DNA from 2 places in the Fictibacillus sp. 7GRE50 genome. Region 1 is predicted to be linked to the other one. Evidence: riboswitches for the same ligand, from Rfam matches in the RefSeq annotation. Region 1 holds a riboswitch; the other holds the start of a gene.

Region 1 (3,415 bases):
ATCATTTTTACAATGGTAGACATCATGAGCCCTCATTCTAAAATTTGTTACCAATAGTATTTGTAAGGAGAAACTGATTTATGACAAAGCTGTATCTGTATACAAGGTTGTTCTTAAAGCTGATTTCCGTTTAAGGTGCTCGCTAACAGGAGAAGAGTCTTGGCAACAAAAAAGCTGCTCAAAGGATTTCTTGAACAGCTTAATCGTTGTAATCTACAATCCACTTGGAGAAAGTGAGATCGCTTTTAATGCGTGATCTAAGTCATAGATTAGATCATCTACTGTTTCAATTCCGATCGAAAGACGGATTAGTTCTGGGCTTACGCCTGATTTTCTTTGTTCTTCTTCAGATAGTTGTTGATGAGTGGTGCTAGCTGGATGGATGATCAATGATTTTGAATCTCCCACGTTTGCCAGGTGAGAGAAGATGCTAACATTTTCGATCAACTTTTTACCTTCGTCTACACCGCCTTTAACCCCGAATGTTAAAATTGCACCCGCGCCTTTAGGGAGGTATTTTTGGGCAAGTTCATAGTAAGGGCTGCTTGGAAGCCCTGCGTAATTTACCCAATCGACCGATGGATGACTCTCTAGGAACTTCGCTACTTTCAATGTATTTTCAACATGACGTTCTATACGCAGAGCAAGTGTTTCCAATCCTTGAATAAATAGAAAGGAGTTGAACGGTGCGATAGACGAACCTAGATCTCGAAGCAGCTGAACACGTGCTTTTAGAATATAAGCAAGTGGACCAAATGCATCCGTATACACAATTCCTTTATAGCTTGGATCTGGCTCAGTCAAGCCTGGGAATTTCCCATTGCTCCAATCAAATTTTCCAGAATCGACGATAACTCCACCTACTGAAGTACCATGTCCTCCGATGAACTTTGTTGCAGAATGAACAACGATATCCGCTCCATGTTCGATTGGGCGACAAAGGTAAGGCGTAGCCAACGTATTATCTACAATAAGAGGAACTCCTGCGTCATGTGCGATGTCAGCAATCGCTTGAATGTCGGCTACATCGATTTTTGGATTCCCGATGGTCTCAATGTATACGGCTTTTGTTTTTTCTGTAATAGCGTCTTTAAACGATTGAAGATTATCAATTTCAGCGAATTGTGTCTGGATGCCGAGCTTGGGGAGAGTGACAGAGAACAGGTTATACGTTCCACCATATAGAGAGGTGGAAGCGACGATTTCATCACCAGAGCCAGCGATATTGAATATAGCATTTGTAATGGCAGCCTGGCCAGAAGCAAGAGCAAGAGCACCAACACCGCCTTCAAGTTTTGCAATGGTCTGTTCAAACGCATCTTGCGTTGGATTCATCAAACGCGTATATATGTTTCCGAACTCTTTTAGGGCAAATAAGTTCGCTGCGTGCTCTGTTGAATTGAACTGATAGGAAGTGGTCTGGTAGATCGGAACAGCACGAGCTCCTGTAGTCGGATCAACTTTTTGACCTTCATGTAATGAAATCGTTTCAAACCCATACTGTCTTTTTGCATTTTGATCAGTCATTTTCAAATCTCTCCTCAACGTCATTTTTTTGTATCCAATCGCATTCAGTTTCAACTTATCCCAGAAAAAAAGACCTCTTCCAAAAGAAGAGGTCCCGATGATTTCACCCGATCGAAGTCTCATCTTTCAGAACATTAATTGTTCTGCTGAAATTAGCACCATGCGTTTCCGCTGGTTGCCGGGCATCATAGGGTCAGTCCCTCAGCCTCTCTGGATAAGAAGATTTGAATATTGAATTAAGATTTATAATACATAGGTCATTATCAATAGTCAACTGAATTTTTTAAAAATTTCGGATTTTTATTTTCCGGATTACTTTTAACTGCATAAATAACTCCAACCGCCCAAAAAGCAGCAAGAACAAAGTAGATTGGTAACAACATGTTATGTGAAACCCCTAGTGTATGAAGAAGGGTGCGGGTATTGGTGATAATAATCAATCCACCAACAAGTACTCCGAGTATGTGAGAGGGAATGAGTCGCACTAGCCATGCAGCAATAGGAGCCGCAATCACTCCTCCTAGCATCAATGCACCTACCCATAGCCATTCAACTTGTTCCCAGCCGAGTGCGATGAAGAATCCGACTGATGCAGATACTGCTACAGCAAATTCACTTGTATCTACAGAACCGATCACCTTCCTGGTTTTCATGTCTTGTTTTGCCATTAGGACTGGAGTGGTGACCGGGCCCCAGCCTCCTCCACCTGTAGCATCTAAGAAACCTGCTAATAATCCAAGTGGAATAAGTTGTTTCTTCGTAAATGGTGTACCATTCGCTGTTGCTTTCTTTTCTCCAAGTTTAAACAGAAAACGATATAAGATATAAATTCCAAGGATAATTAGAAAGATAGAGATATATGGCTTTACTAGATCTCCAGGAAGGTTGCTTAAAAAACAAGCACCTACAAATGCGCCGATTGAACCCGGCAGAATTAAGCGAGTAACGACTTGGCGATCAACGTTTCCAAACTTAATATGAGAAGCGCCGGATGCCGCAGTGGTAACGACTTCAGCAAGATGTACGGACGCAGATGCAGCTGCAGGAGCAATTCCAGCTACTAACAGCAAAGATGTAGATGTAACTCCATAAGCCATACCGAGTGATCCATCAATCAACTGTGCAAAAAGACCAATTAGAGCTAATACAATCAACTTTTTCATACTTTTCCTCCTCAAAATAAAAAGGCCCTTAACAAGTAGTGTTAAGAGCCTTCGGTTTACCGATCAGCGATACAGATTAAATTTTAGTTAATACTATATGATTCAAAAACATAAAAAGTCAACTGTTTGTTTAAATTTTTTGTAAAAATAGAAAAATGAAAAAATAGGTCTTGATATCATTTTCAGATATGTTATGATTTTATAAAATTTAAACTCTTATCCAGAGTGGTGAAGGGAACTGGCCCGATGAAACCCGGCAACCTGCGATTGTAAGGTGCTAACTCCAGCAGAATGTATTTACATTTTGGAAGATAAGGTAATATGTTTACCTCCACTATCTTTCCGAAATGGGAAGGTTTTTTTGTTTTTTGGCTTTTGTTGCTCTTGAAAGTGGTTGATATCCGTTCCAGGATGCTCGCTTTCCGGGGGTCGTGCGGTGAGCCACCTCGACACTTTGTGTCCTTAGGTGTCTCACCTGTCCCGCTGATCCCCCAGGAGTCTCGCACCTTGCACTCCAATCAACTTTTCAATGAAGCCAAAACATAAATCAACAAAAAACAACAACTTTTTGAAAGAGCCTTTGAAAAGATATGAATGTTAGAAAGGGAGGCAGTGGAGTGGCGAACGAAAATAGTGCAAACGATTTTCTTCCTCAGCTTCAACAAATGCTGAGCAGTATTAAATTTGGATCAATCACTTTAGTCGTTCAAGATGGAAAAGTGATT
Region 2 (3,415 bases), on a different contig from region 1:
AAACGACCAGAGCAGCAAAAGATTCTGCTCGTTTTCTCAGACGGTGAACCAGCGGCTTTCGATTATGAATCGCATGGCGTACTCGATACACACGAAGCGGTTACTCGTACAAGAAAGCTTGGGATCGAAACGATTGGTATGTTCATCGCAAACGGAGAGATCACAGAGGAAGAAGAGAAGTTGATGCAGAATATCTATGGTCCGCAAAATGTAGTTGTGCCAAGTGCTTCAGAGCTTGTCGACTATCTGATGCCCGTACTTCGTAAGCTACTTTTCAAATCTTTATAAAACGCCAAAACGCCTGGGTCAGCTCACCCCAAGGCGTTTTTTATGTATGTATCAATACTCCAATAGCTTCAGCCAAGCAAAGATTACTCCAACAAACCCCGTGTAGCTAAAGATCCTGACAGACCATTCTGGTAAGGCTGTTCGAAGTACGCTTGAAAATATGCCGACCACAATAATCGCGGCAAGTAAGATGTAAATGGAAATGATATCGAACGGAATACGAAAAGACAGCCATTGTTCCATCGCCAAACCTCCCTAGTAAGGATAATATCGGACAAAATGCCTATACATTAAGAACAATTCACGAAAAAAGCCGAATTTTTATGTGTTCGAAAATCGGGATATGAAGGATAACATCGGGCACCGCAAATAGGGCAAACGCATATAGTATTACTAATTCAGGTGTTAGGAGTGAATGATGTGAATCAACGTGTAGTAGACGTCATTTTAGCAGAAGCAGAAGAAGAATATTTAGCAAATAATAAAGATGGTACCACGTTTGCTGCAGAACTCGCCTTACTCGCTTCAACGCTTGTGACCGCGGGGGATTTTCTAGCTACGTTCAGTGCAGCGATCGCTCTCAGACAAGTGTACCTCGATCAAGCGCAGGATCTAAAAGACCAGCAAGAACAAGAAGCTCAGATGAAAGACATCCAAGATCAGATTACAGCGTTAAAAAATGAGATTAAAATGCTGAGGGGAAGAAAATAAACGGACTTCCCCCTAATTTTTCATTTGGGATCAATCATACTCTTTCTTTTTCCACTCATCTTCAGGCATCTCAAATTCATCGCTCGAAAATCGTTCTTCTTTAAACGGATCGCCATACATATGAAAGCCGTTTTGCTCCCAAAAGCCTGGCTGATCCTCTTCTAAGAACTCGAACTTACGAATCCACTTTGCACTTTTCCAAAAATAAAGATGCGGAACGATGAGACGCAGCGGAAATCCATGCTTTTCCGTTAACGGCTTGCCGTCAAAAGAGTGCGCAAGAATGACATCGTCTCGCAACAAATCTTGGAGAGGAACATTCGTCGTATAATCGTAATCAGCGTGGACCATCACATACTTTGCTTTTGGATCCACATCAAAGTGCTTTAAAAAGTCCGTAAATTTAACACCTTCAAACGCATTGTCGAACCGTGACCATCTCGTCACACAGTGAATATCTCGTACTACTGTCGTTTGAGGCATCTTCATGATGTCTTCAAAACTAAATTCGACACGTTTTCCTACGAGTCCTTCTACAGATAACGACCATTTTTTCATATCGTAAACAGGAACCTCCCCCTCATGAAGAATAGGGAACTTTTTTGTTTCAACCTGCCCAGGAGGCAAGCGGTTTCCTAGTTTTTCATCGACTTGTGGGACACGCATCTTTTTAATGCGATCCGCTTTGTTAAGGTCCATAAATGAACACCCTTTCTTTAATACGATTGATTCCATTTGAGGTAGCAAAAACAAAAAACGCCATCTTTTATAAAAAAAGAGGACGAGTGGTTGTGTTCACATCCTCTTATCTTTCAGTCTGTAAAACTGTTAGATGTAGCACCGTGCCTAACAAAATAGGTGGTTGCCGGGCTTCATAGGGCTAATTCCCTCCGCCTGCTCGAAATAAGAGACCGATTAATCGGCTTAAAAACGATATGTAAGTTACAACTATTATACATTCAGGACATGAAAAATCAACTTGAAATGAGATCAGCCACAAAAGACATCTCGCGAGAAATGCCTAGATACAGAACGACAACGCCAAAAACCGCTGTACTGATCAAGAAAAAGTAGACGATTTTTTCTTCGGCTTCCTTTTCACTCTGCCTTTTTTCTGATTCAGTCGACTCACTCTTGCCAGAACCTTGAGACGTTTTTTTCTTTTGCTTACCTTTACCAAGACCAAACATAGCTGAAATCCTCCGCATCTTACAGATGTTTCTGTTAACAGTTTTTCATGAAAGCTGTTTTCGTATTCATCGATGTTTAAGATAGAGGTTGATTTCCGCTCCAGGTTGCTCGCTTTCCGCGGGGCAGGCGGTGAGCCACATTTGTTCGTTTCACTCTTAAGTGTCTCACCTGCCCACCTGTCCCGCAGGAGTCTCGCACCTTACACTCCAATCAACTTCTCGAAGAAGCAAATGAACAAAAATGCATTAACTCTACAGAAATTGTCTTCATGAAGAAGGGAGTTTTAACAAATGCAATTTAGTTGTTAAGTGTGGATAACAGTCGTTAACAGCATCTATGAAAAAAGGAAAATAAAAAACCTCCAGAAGTTATAAACACTAACTTCCAGAGGTTTGGGAACATTTTTATTTATATCAATTACTGCTGAACAGCCGCCGCTGCATTTACGCGTCCGTTTTGGAACTGGCTGCCTGTTCCGGATACAGGATCAGCTGTGTTTTCAAGCGCTGCACGGATTTGAGAAGCACTCTTACCTTGAGCCGCAAGAAGTCCTGCTACACCCGCAACAACTGGTGATGCCATAGACGTTCCTGAGAAACTCGCATACTGGTTATTTGGTGTTGTTGAATAGATGTTAACACCTGGCGCTGCGATATCAACCCACGTACCGAAGTTTGAGAATGAAGCTTTACGGTCGTTTTGATCGGTAGCCGCAACTGCAATCGCGTTCGTATAATAAGCAGGGTAGCTAGGAGAAGATACACCCTCATTTCCTGCAGCAGCAATGACTACAGAACCTTTGCCCCATGCATAATCAACTGCGGATTGAAGAGTCTGTGTGCCGCCTGCTCCACCAAGACTTAAATTGATAACTTGCGCACCTTGATCAGCTGCGTAACGAATGCCTTGAGCGACGTCATCGAGTGATCCACTGCCGTTCGCATCAAGAACACGAACTGCTAGAATAGAAGCTTTTGGAGCAAGACCCGCGATTCCCACACCGTTATTTGTGTTCGCAGCCGCGATACCCGCAACGTGTGTACCGTGCTCGTTCTCATCCAATGGATCGTTATCGTCATCTACATAGTCGGCACCTTTAATGACTTTTCCAGCAAGGTCTGGGTGGTTATAGTCAACGCCTGTGTCAATTACTGCAATTTTTACAGAGGAAGAGCTCTGCGTAGTATCCCAAGCTTGCTCAGCTCCGACTTTTTGTGGCGCATAT

What was found. Region 1 has a riboswitch for S-adenosylmethionine ahead of IHV12_RS11730 (homocysteine synthase). Riboswitches for the same ligand answer to the same signal wherever they lie in the genome.
Region 2: linked by a shared signal. The riboswitch ahead of IHV12_RS05135 (sulfite oxidase-like oxidoreductase) and the one ahead of IHV12_RS11730 (homocysteine synthase) in region 1 are both predicted to bind S-adenosylmethionine.

Annotation. Positions count from the first base shown of each region.
Region 1 covers NZ_JACZDW010000003.1:94,359-97,773, forward strand. The annotation lists gene IHV12_RS11725 (polysaccharide deacetylase family protein) at 1-26, opposite strand, end outside; gene IHV12_RS11730 (homocysteine synthase) at 214-1,527, opposite strand; SAM riboswitch class I at 1,644-1,748, opposite strand; gene IHV12_RS11735 (sulfite exporter TauE/SafE family protein) at 1,791-2,690, opposite strand; SAM riboswitch class I at 2,904-3,008, shown strand; gene IHV12_RS22665 (YezD family protein) at 3,356-3,415, shown strand, end outside.
Region 2 covers NZ_JACZDW010000001.1:1,057,396-1,060,810, reverse strand. The annotation lists gene IHV12_RS05150 (vWA domain-containing protein) at 1-288, shown strand, start outside; gene IHV12_RS05145 (hypothetical protein) at 340-531, opposite strand; gene IHV12_RS05140 (hypothetical protein) at 709-999, shown strand; gene IHV12_RS05135 (sulfite oxidase-like oxidoreductase) at 1,030-1,734, opposite strand; SAM riboswitch class I at 1,802-1,909, opposite strand; gene IHV12_RS05130 (hypothetical protein) at 1,974-2,189, opposite strand; gene IHV12_RS05125 (S8 family peptidase) at 2,608-3,415, opposite strand, start outside.